2 regions of the Metabacillus sp. 22489 genome follow, and region 1 is predicted to be linked to the other one. Evidence: a T-box and tRNA genes for the amino acid it is inferred to sense, from the RefSeq annotation. Region 1 holds a T-box; the other holds one or more tRNA genes.
The links. A T-box is a leader RNA that pairs with one kind of tRNA and senses whether it is charged. The one in region 1 lies ahead of serS (serine--tRNA ligase), so its partner is inferred to be a tRNA-Ser.

Region 1 (6,805 bases):
AAGTTGAACGCCTCTTATAAAAGCTTTTCCGCATTTTTTTCAACATATACATGAAACTAGAGGAGAAATTTCTCCCCTAGTATTTCATTTTCTTCCTTAGTCTGTAACACTAATTCTCTCTTTATTTCCCATGTAAGGTCTTAATACTTTAGGAATCACCACAGATCCATCTTCCTCTTGATAATTTTCCAATATAGCTGCTACTGTTCTTCCGATCGCTAAGCCAGATCCATTTAATGTATGAACATGTTCAACCTTCGCCTTCGGATCGCGTCTAAAGCGAATATTAGCACGTCTTGCCTGGAATGATTCGAAATTACTACATGAAGAAATTTCGCGGTACGTACCATAGCTTGGAATCCATACCTCTATGTCATATTTTTTAGCTGCAGTAAAGCCTAGGTCAGCTGTACACATACTCATAACACGATAAGGAAGCTCTAATAATTGCAAGACCTTTTCAGCGTGTCCTGTTAGCTTCTCAAGCTCAGCATAAGAATCCTCTGGTTTTACAAAACGAACTAGTTCTACTTTATTGAATTGATGTTGGCGAATTAAACCTCTCGTATCTCTTCCGGCAGATCCTGCCTCTGAGCGGAAGTTTGTGCTAAACGCCACATATTTGATAGGCAACTGTTCTACTGATAGAATTTCCTCACGATGTAGATTCGTTACAGGAACCTCTGCAGTTGGTACTAAGAAATAATCTTCTCCAGCAATTTTAAAAGCATCCTCTTCAAATTTAGGTAGCTGTCCAGTTCCTGTCATACTATCACGATTGACAATGAATGGTGGGAAAATCTCTGTATATCCGTGTTCATCGACATGCAAATCAAGCATAAAATTAAACAAAGCTCTCTCTAATCTTGCACCTAAGCCTTTGTAAAAAACAAATCGACTTCCTGTAACTTTTGCAGCTCTTTCAAAATCTAGTATTTCTAATTCATCTGCAATATCCCAATGAGGTTTTGGCTCAAATGAAAACTCAGGAAGTTCCCCCCACTTTCGTACCTCCACATTATCATCCTCTGTATCACCTACTGGTACACTTTCATGTGGAATATTAGGGATAGAAAGTAATAGAACCTCTAATTCCTTCTCTACCTCACGCAGTTCTTCATCTAATCCTTTTATTTTTTCTCCTACTTCTTTCATCTCAATAATTAATTGATCAGCGTCTTTCTTTTCCCTTTTCAGCTGGGCAATTTGAGAAGAAACATCATTTCTTTTACTTTTTAATTCTTCAGTTTCAGAAATTAATTCTCTTCTTTTCTTATCTAAGTCTTCAAACTTTCCGAAGTCAGTTAAATCTTCTCCACGCTTTGATAACTTTTCTTTTACTTCCTCAAGGTTATTACGTAAATATTTAATATCTAACATACCTATTCTCCTTTAAAAATAATGATAAAAATACAAAAAACCCCCATCCCAAAAGGGACGAGAGTTACCCGCGTTGCCACCCTAGTTAAAGATACAATTGTACCTTTCACTTATTTGATAACGGCCTTTTACCGGAAATACTTACTAAAGCTTTACTCGTTCAGTATTTCATTCAAGGATGGATTCACAAGCATCTATCACTGATTCACACCGACCATCAGCTCTCTTAAGATAGAACATCCTGCTACTAGTTCCTATCATCACGTTAACATATTTACTATCGTAATCATAACTTACTACAAGTGTGTAGCACACGCAACAATTTTATACATTTATTTGGATTCTTTCACCATATTAATAAATAATTGTGTCATACGGTGATCATCTGTTAATTCTGGATGGAAAGAACATCCTAAAAATTGCCCCTGGCGCGCCGCAACAATTCGTCCATTATGTTTCGATAGAATTTCAACATCTTCTCCTACTTCCACAATATGTGGAGCTCGAATAAATACTCCTACAAAATTCTCACCAACACCGGTTATTGTCAGCTCAGCCTCAAAACTGTCCTTTTGGCGTCCAAAGGAATTGCGTTCAACTGTTACATCAAGCAAGCCCAAATGGGATTCATTATACCCAACGAGATTTTTTGCAAGTAAAATTAAGCCTGCACATGTACCAAACATCGGCTTTCCTGCAGCTGCAAATTCTTTTAATGGGTCCATAAAATCGTATTTATCAATTAACCGACGCATTGTCGTACTCTCTCCACCGGGAATGATTAAGCCATCTACTTCTTCAAGCTGATTCACTTGTTTGATGACAATCCCTTCAGCACCACATGCTTCAATTGACTGGATATGCTCCCTAACAGCCCCTTGTAAACCTAAAACACCTATTTTTAACATGAATAAAACTCCTTTTAATTACCATCCACGCTCTTGCATTCTATGCTCTGGTAATAGGCTTGAAATTTCAATACCTTGCATAGCAGATCCAAGTCCTTTTGAAAGCTTAGCGATTAATTCATAGTCTTGGTAATGTGTAGTTGCTTCAACGATTGAACGAGCAAATTTTGCTGGGTTCTCTGATTTAAAAATACCAGAACCTACAAATACCCCATCTGCGCCTAATTGCATCATTAATGCAGCGTCTGCAGGAGTTGCAACGCCACCTGCTGCAAAGTTAACAACTGGCAGTTTGCCTTCTTTTTTAATTTGAAGAAGCAATTCAAATGGTGCTCCAAGATTTTTAGCTTCAGTCATTAATTCATCTTCACTCATTGCGACTACTTTTCGGATTTGCGCATTTACTTTACGCATATGACGTACAGCCTCAACAATGTTTCCTGTGCCTGGCTCACCTTTTGTACGTAGCATCGAAGCACCTTCTGCGATACGACGAGTTGCTTCACCTAAATCACGGCAACCACAAACAAATGGTACAGTGAAATCACTTTTCAATAGATGAAATTCCTCATCAGCTGGAGTTAATACTTCACTTTCGTCAATATAATCTACTCCCATCGCTTCAAGAACACGCGCTTCAACAATATGCCCAATACGTGCTTTTGCCATTACTGGAATAGATACTGCATTCATTACTTCCTCAACAATTGTCGGATCAGCCATTCTAGCAACGCCACCAGCAGCTCTAATATCAGCAGGGACACGTTCTAATGCCATTACGGCTACAGCACCTGCCTCCTCTGCAATTTTCGCCTGCTCAGCGTTCACAACGTCCATAATAACGCCGCCTTTTTGCATTTCAGCCATACCACGTTTTACGCGATCAGTACCAGTTGTATTACTCATTCTGTTTGTCCCCCTTATGTAATTTCCTTTAAATAGGATTTGTAATAGAGATTTATAAAATTCATCTACGCTATATTTTATCCTAACTTTTATAAAAATCCTATCAAAATAACGAGAATTAGTAAAACAATTCAAAAATAATAGATTATTTAAAAGAAATATAGTAAAAAGGCTCCCTTCATTAGGAGCCTTCTCTTAGAACCAACCTTTTACTGTATCTGTTATTGTTCCCCATAAACCACTAAAAAAGCTTCCAACAGCTCTCATAGATAGAACAAACCAATTTGCTTTTTCAACCGCAACCTCTGTAACAACATCAACTTGCGGTTGTTTTCCTTCTTGAATAAAACTTAATGCTTCACCATTTCCTGTATAACTAACAGTCATGGTTCCAACCGTTTCACCCTTTTTCAAAGGAGCAGTCAGTTCACCGTTTTTTGTTAATTTATCTTTATTAATATTAAATTTGGCTTTATATGCCTTTTCATCACCATTTCGGATTACTAATGTTAATGGATCCTTTGTTTGAATTGATACGCTTTTTTCCTTACCTTTTACTACTGGTAAACTTGATTGCTTTTCAACTTGATATTTTGCTGGAAAGATTTCTTTTACAGCAAAATTATTAAATCCATAATTTAACATTTTTTCCATTTCTAAAAATCTCGCTGAATGTAAGTTCTCACCCTTTGCATTCATTACAACCGCTACTACACGCATTCCATTTTTTGTTGCTGTTGCCGTAAAACATGAACCAGCTTTATTAGTAGAACCTGTTTTTAATCCATCTACCCCTTCATATTCATAACCTTTAATGGTTGAATCTGGTAACATCCAGTTCCAGTTCAACATTTCAGTTCCCTCTTTAAAGGTCTTTTTCGCAATACTAGCTGTTTCTATAACTTCCGGAAAATCCTGAATAAGCTTTTGTGATAATAATGCCATATCACGTGCTGATAATTTGTTTTCAGCATCTGGGCTTGTACCTTCTGGGTGCATTCCCATTAGGTCTCCATTTTCTAATCCAGTTGCATTAACAAATTCATAATTCGTTAAGCCAAGCTCTTTTGCTTTCTCATTCATAAGCTTAATGAAATTTGTTTCTGTTCCTGAAATAATTTCAGCTAATCCAATAGCTGCTCCATTTGCTGAATAGATAGCCATCGCTTCATATAATTCTTTAACAGTATATGAACCATCCTGTCTTAATGGGACATTTGAATACTCTTTGTTTTGAGAAATTTTATATACATACTCACTTGGTGTATATGTTTGCTCCCACTTAATTCGTCCCTCTTTTACAGCCTCTAATACTAAATACTCTGTCATTACCTTTGCCATACTAGCAACTGGTAATTTCTCATCAATATTTTTACCATAAAGGATTGTTCCTGTACTTTCCTCAATAATGATTGCTGAGCTAGCATTAACATCAATTGAATTTTCTGCAGCACTTGCAGTTCTAAGTGGAGAAATAGCCGTAACAATTAATGTGAACAAAAAGAGAAAAACGATAAATTTAGTACGTTTATTGTTCAATTTAGTGCCTCCTAATTTAATTTTTATTTATATATAAATATCTCATTATTTTTAATGAAATTGGGTAAACTATTCATTTTGATTCTCTTTACGTTTTAGAAACAACATGATCGATTTTAACATATATAGAGTAAAAAAAATAGACAGTGTGCAACACTCTGTCAATTGTTATAATTCTGTCATTTTTATCATATTTGCTTTTAACTAAAAAAATAAGTGAGACGAACGTCTCACTTATTTCCTTTTATAATGAATAGTTTGGAGCTTCTTTCGTAATTTGAACATCATGTGGGTGACTTTCTTTTAAGCCTGCACCAGTCATTCGGATAAACTGAGTATTTTCTCTTAATTCTTGAAGATTTTTAGTACCACAGTAGCCCATTCCTGAACGGATACCGCCAACTAATTGGTAAATCGTTTCAGATAACGGTCCTTTATATGGTGTTCTTCCTTCAATACCCTCTGGAACAAATTTCTTATTATCCTCTTGGAAATAACGATCCTTACTTCCTTTTTCCATTGCAGCGATTGAACCCATTCCACGGTATACTTTAAAACGTCTACCTTGATAAATTTCTGTCTCTCCTGGACTTTCGGAAGTACCTGCCAATAAGCTTCCAAGCATTACTGCATGGCCGCCTGCTGCAAGTGCTTTTACCATATCACCTGAGTACTTAATTCCTCCATCTGCAATGATTGCAATTCCGTGTTTTCTAGCTTCTGTAGCACAATCATAAACAGCTGTAATTTGCGGAACACCAACACCAGCTACAACCCTTGTTGTACAAATAGAACCAGGCCCTATTCCAACCTTTACAACATTGGCACCTGCTTCAATAAGTGCCTTTGTTGCTTCAGCAGTTGCAACGTTTCCTGCGATAATATTTAAATTTGGGTATTCAGTACGTATTTTTTTCACTGTCTCTAAAACGCCTTTTGAATGTCCATGTGCTGTATCAACAACGATTGCATCAACATTTTTCTCAACTAGCTTTTCTACTCGTACCATTGTGTCAGCAGTTACACCAACAGCTGCTGCAACAATAAGTCGACCATGTGCATCCTTAGCTGAATTTGGAAATTCAATGACTTTTTCAATATCTTTAATTGTAATTAATCCTTTTAAAGCACCAGTTTCATCGACAAGAGGTAATTTTTCAATTTTATGCTTTTGAAGGATACTTTCTGCATCTTTCAAAGTTGTATTTACTCCTGCTGTGACAAGATTATCCTTTGTCATCACATCACTAATTTTAATTGAAAAATCTTGAATGAATCGCATATCACGGTTAGTAATAATACCAACTAACTTCTGTTCTTCAGGGTTGTTTACAATAGGAACACCAGAAATACGATATTTCCCCATTAAATGTTCAGCGTCATAAACTTGATGTTCTGGAGTTAAGTAAAAGGGATCAGTAATTACTCCTCGTTCAGAACGTTTGACTTTATCTACCTGCTCAGCCTGTTGCTCAATGGACATATTTTTATGGATTACACCAAGACCACCTTGTCTCGCTATCGCAATAGCAAGCTCTGCTTCAGTTACAGTATCCATACCCGCACTAATAATTGGAATATTCAATTTTAAGGTAGGGGTAAGCTGTACACTTAAATCTACATCCCTAGGTAATATTTCAGATTTTGCTGGTACCAATAATACATCATCAAAAGTTAAACCTTCTTTAGAAAATTTTTGTTCCCACATAAGTAAATCCCCCTTTTTTCGGCAAAATATTATTAGTAGATTAACAACAGTAAACACGACTGTCAAGGAAGGAGAAAAGAATTTAAATATTTAGAATATTATTAAATGGAGTGTAAATTCATGACACAACAATATTGGGAACGCTTACTATCATATCAATCAACACAAACGATTCAAAAAAGGCTAGACAACATTTACCAACATTTACACATAAACAATTCAAATCAACTTTCATATGATAACTGTTACAGATTTGTTTATTTTCTTAAGCACGGTGAAAATTTCTTTATGCAGGCGAATCAATCTCCCCAAGCGATACAACCTATGTTGCTATTCTATGGTTTGTCCCAATTAATTAAAGCTT
Region 2 (8,475 bases), on a different contig from region 1:
CCTCAGATTCGCTCGACTTGCATGTATTAGGCACGCCGCCAGCGTTCGTCCTGAGCCAGGATCAAACTCTCCAATAAAGTGTTTGACTTGCTCATTGTGTACTTAATAGTACGATTTGTGTTAATCGAAATTAACGTTGGCACGCTTGGTTTTGTTTAGTTTTCAAAGATCATTGGAGCGGGTGAAGGGAATCGAACCCTCATCATCAGCTTGGAAGGCTGAGGTTTTACCACTAAACTACACCCGCATTAAATTATAACTCCGCTGGTCGGGAAGACAGGATTCGAACCTGCGACCCCTTGGTCCCAAACCAAGTGCTCTACCAAGCTGAGCTACTTCCCGTTATTATGGCGCGCCCGAGAGGAGTCGAACCCCTAACCTTTTGATCCGTAGTCAAACGCTCTATCCAATTGAGCTACGGGCGCAACTTATATTGTTTTAAAGCGACTAGAATATTATATCAAGTGCAATACGTAAAGTCAAGAACTTTTTTGATTTATTTTGGTGCGGCCGAGAGGACTTGAACCTCCACGGGGTTGCCCCCACTAGGCCCTCAACCTAGCGCGTCTGCCATTCCGCCACGACCGCGAACGAATCAATGGTGCGGGTGAAGGGACTTGAACCCCCACGTCACAAGGACACTAGATCCTAAGTCTAGCGCGTCTGCCAATTCCGCCACACCCGCACGGTGTGTAAATGGTGAGCCATGAAGGACTCGAACCTTCGACCCTCTGATTAAAAGTCAGATGCTCTACCAACTGAGCTAATGGCTCATTTTATCAATGAGTATTACTATTCTTTACACGACTTGTATCTGACGCCCAAATCTCAGTATGATTATTCAAGTAGAAGCTCGATTTGCGCGCTGATGTTTCGCTTTGTAGCTTATTCGAACGTGCTCTACCAACTGAGCTAATGGCTCATTACAATAATGAAATATAGTATTTTAAAGAAAAAATAAAAATGGCTGGGCTAGCTGGATTCGAACCAACGAGTGACGGAGTCAAAGTCCGTTGCCTTACCACTTGGCTATAGCCCATCGAATATTATGTTTTGAGTAAATTAAACAACAAGAATTATATAATACCACGTCTCAACTACAACTTCAAGTTGTAATTATTGCCAAAAAGTAAAATGGCGGTCCGGACGGGACTCGAACCCGCGACCTCCTGCGTGACAGGCAGGCATTCTAACCAACTGAACTACCGGACCAAACGAAATCAAAGAAATAAATAGGAGGTGGACGAATCATGGAAATAAGATATGTCCACTTCCTATTAGATTCCACATATTAAAAATGACCCGTACGGGATTCGAACCCGTGTTACCGCCGTGAAAGGGCGGTGTCTTAACCGCTTGACCAACGGGCCATAACGTATGGCGGAGAAGGAGGGATTTGAACCCTCGCGCCGCTTACACGACCTACACCCTTAGCAGGGGCGCCTCTTCAGCCACTTGAGTACTTCCCCATATGGCTCCGCAGGTAGGACTCGAACCTACGACCGATCGGTTAACAGCCGATAGCTCTACCACTGAGCTACTGCGGAACAATATAAAAGACTTCTTTTATTATAGTTAGTATCACTTATCATGTCAATACTATCTATTTTTTATTCAATTACATGCCATCAGCGACGGCTTTTATAATTTATCATAGCTTTACCTCTTTCGTCAACCCTATTTCATCAGATAGATTTTCCCACCACATTTCCCGCATACATATTTAGTCGTATCCACTTTTTTCTTCCGATTAAATATTTGCTGACAGCTTTTACATTGATATTTAAGGATTTTTCTCACGCTTTTGGGTTCGGATTTTAAAGGTGTACAAAATCTTGGTGCACCAACCTTCTTTAACAAATCTCTAAAATCGTTGTCACGATGCTTATATCCTTTTCCTTCTATATGAAGATGATAATGACAGAGCTCATGTTTAATAATACCTATCACTTCATCAAGTCCGTGCTCTTCTAAATATTTCGGATTAATATCTATGTTGTGGGTATTCAATATGTAACGTCCACCAGTAGTTCTAAGTCTTTTATTGAATGTTGCTTTGTGGGTAAATTTTTTATTAAAAAACCTTAATGAAATTTCCTCAACTAGTTGTTGCAGCTTTTTATCATCCAAAATTATTTCCTCACTTTTTTAGTAACATCAACCTAGTCTTATGCATACATTATAAACACCCATACTCCATTATAATGGATAAGGAGGTATGAGCAATGCCATCATGGTTACAAAGCCAAATGCGACGTGCTTTCTTAGAAAAAAATCGATATCAAATCAGATTACTTAATCAGTGTTGGTTTTTCTATAGAGAAAAACACTGCTCGTAGGCAGTGTTTCTTTTTATTCTTTTACCATTGTTAATGCTACTCTTCCTTTTTTAAAATCAACGCTATCTACCCATACCGTTACAACATCACCAACAGATACGATATCTAGTGGATGTTTAACAAAGCTATTACTTAACTTTGATATATGAACAAGTCCGTCCTGTTTTACTCCGACATCAATAAATGCTCCAAAATCTACAACATTACGTACCGTTCCTTGGAGCTCCATACCTTCCTTAAGGTCCTCCAGCTTCAGAACATCCTTCTTTAATAGCGGCTTAGGAACATCATCGCGCGGATCTCTTTCAGGACGAATAAGCGCATCACATATATCTTTTAAAGTTAATTCACCAATTTCAAGTATTGATGAGGTTTCTTTTAAATTCAGGTTTTTTACTTGTTCCTTTAATTTATCACTACCTAAATCTGACTCTGTTACACCAAGTTGCTTTAGTAGTTTCTTCACCTCATTGTAATGCTCAGGATGGATACTTGTACGATCTAAAGGTTGATCACCTTCTAACACCCTTAAGAAACCTATACACTGTTCGTATGTTTTTGCACCTAGTCTTGGTATGTCCTTTAATTGCTTACGATTGGAGAACCCACCAAGCTCTTCTCTTCTTTTTACAATATTATTTGCTACCGATTTACTAAGGCCAGCAACATATTGTAGCAATGAAGACGATGCGGTATTGACGTTAACTCCAACTTGGTTAACTACAGTCTCAACAACAAATGTTAATGATTCATTTAGCTTCTTTTGAGAAACATCATGTTGATATTGGCCAACTCCAACTGATTTCGGGTCAATTTTCACTAGCTCTGCTAAAGGATCCTGCAATCTTCGCGCAATAGAAACTGCACTTCGTTCCTCTACTTGAAGGTCAGGGAATTCCTCTCTCGCTAAATCAGATGCTGAATATACACTTGCACCTGCCTCGTTAACAATTAAATATGAGGCTTCACTTTTGCTATCTTTTAAAATATCAGAGATAAATTGTTCTGTTTCTCTTGACGCTGTTCCATTTCCGATTGCTATTACTTCAATATTATATTTTTTAAGAATCTCTATGACAGTAGTCTTTGCTTGTTCTGTTTTATTTACTGGCGGATGTGGATATACAACACCGATATGTAGCATTTTCCCCGTTTGGTCAACTACTGCTAATTTACAGCCTGTCCGATATGCAGGGTCTACACCTAATACCATTTTTCCTTTTAAAGGCGGCTGTAATAATAGATTTCTTAGATTTTCAGAGAAAATATGAATGGCACGGTCCTCTGCTTTTTCAGATAACTCTTTTCGTATTTCTCTTTCAATTGAAGGCTGAATTAACCTTTTATACGCATCTTCAATTGTTTCAACGATAAGATCCCTCACTATCGTCGCTTTATTCAGTTCCTGCTTCTGAAGATATTCTACGATTTGCTCATAAGGTGGCATTATTGATACGCGAAGAATTTCTTCCTTCTCACCACGATTTATCGCAAGCACACGATGCGGAACAATTTTTAAGATAGGCTCTTCATATTCGTAATACATTTCGTAAACATTTTTCTCGTCTTTCTCTTCATCTTTTACGACAGAAGCTATTTTCCCTTTTCTAAATGTCACATCGCGAATCCATTGACGGTACTTTGGCTCATCAGAAATTTGCTCAGCAATAATGTCCTTTGCACCTTGTATTGCCTCTTCAGCCGTGTGAACCTCTTTTTCTTCATTTATAAATTCCTTTGCCTTATCAAAAACATCTCCTTCAGTTGGCAATTGTAAAATCCACTTAGCAAGCGGTTCTAATCCCTTTTCCTTTGCAACCGTTGCTTTAGTACGTCTTTTTTGTTTGTATGGTCGATATAAATCTTCAACTTGTTGAAGCTTCATTGCGCTTTTTATTTCTGCAGCAAGCTGTTCTGTTAGTTTTCCTTGTTCTTCTATTAAGCGAAGGACTTCCTCTTTACGGTTCTCTAAATTCTGTATGTATGTCCACTTTTCTGAAATATCGCGAATTTGCACCTCATCAAGTGCACCAGTTTGCTCTTTCCGATATCTAGCTATAAACGGAACTGTATTCCCTTCCTCTAATAACGATATAACATTCGCTATTTGTTTTACATTTATAGAAAGCTCTTTACTAATATGTTGCATGATATAATCCTGTTTATCGATCATCATAAGCCTCCAATATATTTCAGCATTCTCATATCATTTTATCTTAAATTCGTTTTCCAAACAAAGGAAAACAGTGGACTTAGTAAGCCTAAAGCCAAAAATTTGCTCCTTACCTTTCATTCCACCTAAGCACTTAGAGAGGATAATTCGCTAATCTGCTGCTAAGAGCTACGATTAAATAAAAATAAAAGCCGTTCAACCATTCCTAATACCTAATACTAAAATAGTTGACCGACTATATAGGTTAAATCATCATTACGATTGTTTGTATACTGTTTCAAGGATTGTGATAATTCCTCAACAGAATGGCTTTTTTCTAACAATGCTTTAACAGCAGGTAATACAAGACCATCTGTATAAATGATAAATTTAGACCCTTGTTCATAGGAATACGTTTGAGTGCGATATTTCTGGGGTTTCCCTGATAAATATCCTAAAATCGGTATCGGATAAATATATGAGCCTGAGGGCAAAGAAAAAACAAAGCGAATATTACCTACTGAGCTATATGTGAACTGCTTTGTCTGGAATTCTATCTTTAATATAGAAACTGTTGCGCCACGTTTATTTTTTAATTCCTTATTACATAGCTCAATTAACACTTCAACTTTTTCATCATGTTTCTCTTCAACTAACGTACTTATCGCAGAGGATGACTCATTTGCACGTTCACCACTTCCTAGTCCGTCAGCCAATGCACAAATCAAATATTCATCTGTTGCCTTTAGAAAAAAACTATCCCCACAGCAATCCTTTCCTTGTTTAGGTATTTGATATGCTAACGTCCGAACAAAACTATTTGACTCCTGAATTATCATTTTTCCATCTCCGAGTTAAACAAATCTCCATCGATCGCTTCTTTCAATTTTTGGATAGCCCTCCTCTGTATCCGCGAAACATGCATTTGCGAAATCCCCAGCTTTTTGCCCGTCTCCTTTTGGCTTTTATTCATAATAAACGTATAATCAATAATTTCCTTTTCACGTTCTGTTAAAACATGAAGAACACTTTCTAACATGAGCCTTTGATTTACCTTTTCATAGCCTTGATCTTCCGCACCTACTATATCAAGAATTGTCACCGTACTTCCTTCGGCATCAGCATCGATTGGATGATCAACAGATAAAGCATGATAACTTTTACTCATTTCCATCGTTTCTAACACTTCTTCTTCTGTAACATCCAAATACTCTGCTATCTCTTCGACTCTAGGAGAGCGTTGCTTTTCATTTGTTAAAGCATCAACCGCGGCTTTCATTTTCGGTCCTAATTCCTTGATCCGTCTTGGCACATGGACACTCCATGTTTTATCTCTAAGAAATCGTTTTATTTCTCCGATAATCGTTGGAATCGCAAAAGCCTCAAATGGCTTTCCAATAGAAGGATCATACCTCCGAATCGCCCCTAGCAATCCAATAATCCCCACTTGCTTTAAGTCTTCATGGAACCCTTTCCCTTTAGAATACTTTTTCGCTAACGTATCGACTAAGCCCGAATAGTATTCAACAAGAACAGTTTGAGCCATTTCTTCTTCATTCTGTTGAAATTGTAAGATGAGCTTATTTATATCCTCTTTAGTTAGCTTCGAAGTTTGAGATGGTTGCGCCATGTTTGATTCGCCCCTCACTTAAATACTTAATCATGAAGACTGTAACACCTGATTTATCAAGGATACGGACTTCATCCATAAGCGTTTCCATCAAATACAGACCTAATCCACCTTCAGGCAGCTGATCTATAGGACTTGAAGCAGAAAAGGGGCCGAGTTCACTTTTCACTTGTTCAAAATCAAAGCTGTTACCATCGTCTGCAATGATTACCTCCAGGCGATCTTCATAAAGGCCAAACCCTACAACAATATCTCCACCCTCATCATGTTTGTAGGCATGCTGTACTGCGTTTGTACACGCTTCACTAGTGGCAATTTTTAAATCCTCAATTTCATCATATGAATATCCCATTCTACTGGCAATTCCTGAAAGAGTTAATCGTATAATTCCTACATACTCTGGCTTTGCGGGAATCTTCATTTCTATATAATCCACTAATTGATTCATTGTACTCCACCCTTTGATTTAGAAGATATATCAATGATGTCATTTAAGCCTGTTATTCTAAATAAGCGTACCAATCGTTCTGACAGCTCAATTAGTCTGAGCTGACCTTCATTTTTTCTAACCATTTTTAACAAACCGATAAACACTCCTAATCCTGTACTATCCATATAAGAAACATTTGCAAGACTTACAACAATAGAAGGATTCGGCATTTGTGCAAGCGGGAAAATTGACTCCCTCAATTTTGGAGCTGTATATACATCAATTTCACCTGTAATCGATATATTCGTTTCATCACTATTATTCGTAATTTCAATTTTTATGTCCATCCTTCTTCACCTCAGAAAGAGCTTTTGTATCCTTTCCATACCCGAAAAACGGGTAGATTAAACCACTCTTCTTAGTATTATTAAAGTAAAGTCATCCCTTAATTGAAAGTCCTGCATCTTTTCAAAATGTTTAAATATTTTTTCCACTAATTTCTGCGAAGAATAATGTTTATATTTTTGTATTAAGCTGGTGATAAACGACCTTTCAACAAAACCACTTTCCGTTCTTAATTCAGTTACTCCATCAGTCAATAATACAATCATATCTCCCACTTCAATTTGTCTTTCATACCGCTCATACGTTACTTGTTTATTTACACCTAAAACAAGTCCTTTTGAGTTTAAATCCTCAAATGTATCCTTCTCTGCGAAATAATAAAAGCCAGGCTCATGGCCAGCAGATGCATATGTAAAAATATGTTTTTCAATGTTATACATTCCATAAAACATCGTAATAAACATGCTTGGGTCTACATTTCTCTCAACAACTCTATTTAAATTTTCTAAAACCTGATTTGGGCTTTTTCGTGATTCTGGCAAGCTATCCATCGCATACTTAATCATCGACATACAAAGTGCCGCAGGAATCCCTTTCCCAATCACATCAGCTACTGCAACACTAATTGCCTCATCATCCTGTACAAAGTGATGAAAATCTCCATTCATCTGCTTGGCAGGAACACTTATAACTCCTATATCTAATGAATCTACATGTGGTATAGATGTTTCTAATAAGGAACGTTGAACATTTGCGGCGATTTGAATTTCTGACTTAATTTCTAATTGTTGATCTCGTAAACTTTGATGCTCTTGATAAGCTAAGCCATACCCCATCATGACCTCTAGTAAAAAGTCCAAAGAGGTGAGGACTTCACTCTGGATTTGCGGATATAATTCCTGAAGAGCTTTACGATGTGTACTAATAATTTCCTCAGGGGGTACTTGGTGCTCAATCGATTTTCTACTAAACTTTTGTCCCTGATACAAAGCTGTTTCCGTTTGATTATTTATGTAATTTCTTAAAAGACTTACATACTTTTCCTCTAAAAAATGTCTAAAATCCATTCAACCCCTCCTACCGTAACCATTTCACCGCATGAATCGTTGTACCAATTCCAACCTCGGAATTAATATCAAAATTATCCATTAAGCGCTTAACACCAGGTAACCCAGCACCTAACCCACCTGATGTCGAATAACCATCCTCCATAACTTGGCGAATATCTTGTATTCCAGGACCTTTATCATCCGCGATTATCTTTAATCCTTTTTTGCCATTTTGCTCAATAAGTTCAATTTGTATTTCACCACGTCCTGCATATAAGTAAATATTACGGGCTAGTTCTGATATCGCTGTTGTAATTCTTGCTTGATCTACCGGACCGAAACCGATCTCTTTTGCTGCGCTACGTCCTAATTGACGTGCCGCCACAATATCCCACTCAGTGGTAATCTTCACACAGGATTGGTTCTCCATGCTTACTCCCCCAACTCCCGCCGTAATGTTTCGAGGCCTTTTTCTAAATCTAAAGCTGTTTGCACTCCCTCTAGCTGAATCCCAAGTTCAATTAAAGTGA

Region 2: it encodes a tRNA-Ser, which carries the amino acid that the T-box ahead of serS (serine--tRNA ligase) is inferred to sense. The anticodon was not compared.

The regions. Positions count from the first base shown of each region.
Region 1 is NZ_JBQENT010000069.1:8,891-15,695, forward strand. It holds gene serS (serine--tRNA ligase) at 97-1,380, opposite strand; T-box leader at 1,431-1,650, opposite strand; gene pdxT (pyridoxal 5'-phosphate synthase glutaminase subunit PdxT) at 1,713-2,288, opposite strand; gene pdxS (pyridoxal 5'-phosphate synthase lyase subunit PdxS) at 2,307-3,194, opposite strand; gene ACTJJ9_RS24735 (D-alanyl-D-alanine carboxypeptidase family protein) at 3,390-4,733, opposite strand; gene guaB (IMP dehydrogenase) at 4,978-6,441, opposite strand; gene ACTJJ9_RS24745 (YaaC family protein) at 6,562-6,805, shown strand, end outside.
Region 2 is NZ_JBQENT010000050.1:1-8,475, forward strand. It holds partial or broken rRNA gene ACTJJ9_RS22020 (16S ribosomal RNA) at 1-77, opposite strand; tRNA gene ACTJJ9_RS22025 (tRNA-Gly) at 174-247, opposite strand; tRNA gene ACTJJ9_RS22030 (tRNA-Pro) at 266-342, opposite strand; tRNA gene ACTJJ9_RS22035 (tRNA-Arg) at 349-425, opposite strand; tRNA gene ACTJJ9_RS22040 (tRNA-Leu) at 503-588, opposite strand; tRNA gene ACTJJ9_RS22045 (tRNA-Leu) at 600-685, opposite strand; tRNA gene ACTJJ9_RS22050 (tRNA-Lys) at 698-773, opposite strand; tRNA gene ACTJJ9_RS22055 (tRNA-Gln) at 965-1,039, opposite strand; tRNA gene ACTJJ9_RS22060 (tRNA-Asp) at 1,136-1,212, opposite strand; tRNA gene ACTJJ9_RS22065 (tRNA-Glu) at 1,299-1,370, opposite strand; tRNA gene ACTJJ9_RS22070 (tRNA-Ser) at 1,379-1,469, opposite strand; tRNA gene ACTJJ9_RS22075 (tRNA-Asn) at 1,473-1,547, opposite strand; gene ACTJJ9_RS22080 (SprT family protein) at 1,678-2,130, opposite strand; gene cmpA (cortex morphogenetic protein CmpA) at 2,226-2,339, shown strand; gene ACTJJ9_RS22090 (Tex family protein) at 2,353-4,488, opposite strand; gene ACTJJ9_RS22095 (PP2C family serine/threonine-protein phosphatase) at 4,731-5,330, opposite strand; gene sigB (RNA polymerase sigma factor SigB) at 5,327-6,121, opposite strand; gene rsbW (anti-sigma B factor RsbW) at 6,087-6,569, opposite strand; gene ACTJJ9_RS22110 (anti-sigma factor antagonist) at 6,566-6,898, opposite strand; gene ACTJJ9_RS22115 (PP2C family protein-serine/threonine phosphatase) at 6,956-7,963, opposite strand; gene ACTJJ9_RS22120 (anti-sigma regulatory factor) at 7,974-8,375, opposite strand; gene ACTJJ9_RS22125 (STAS domain-containing protein) at 8,378-8,475, opposite strand, start outside.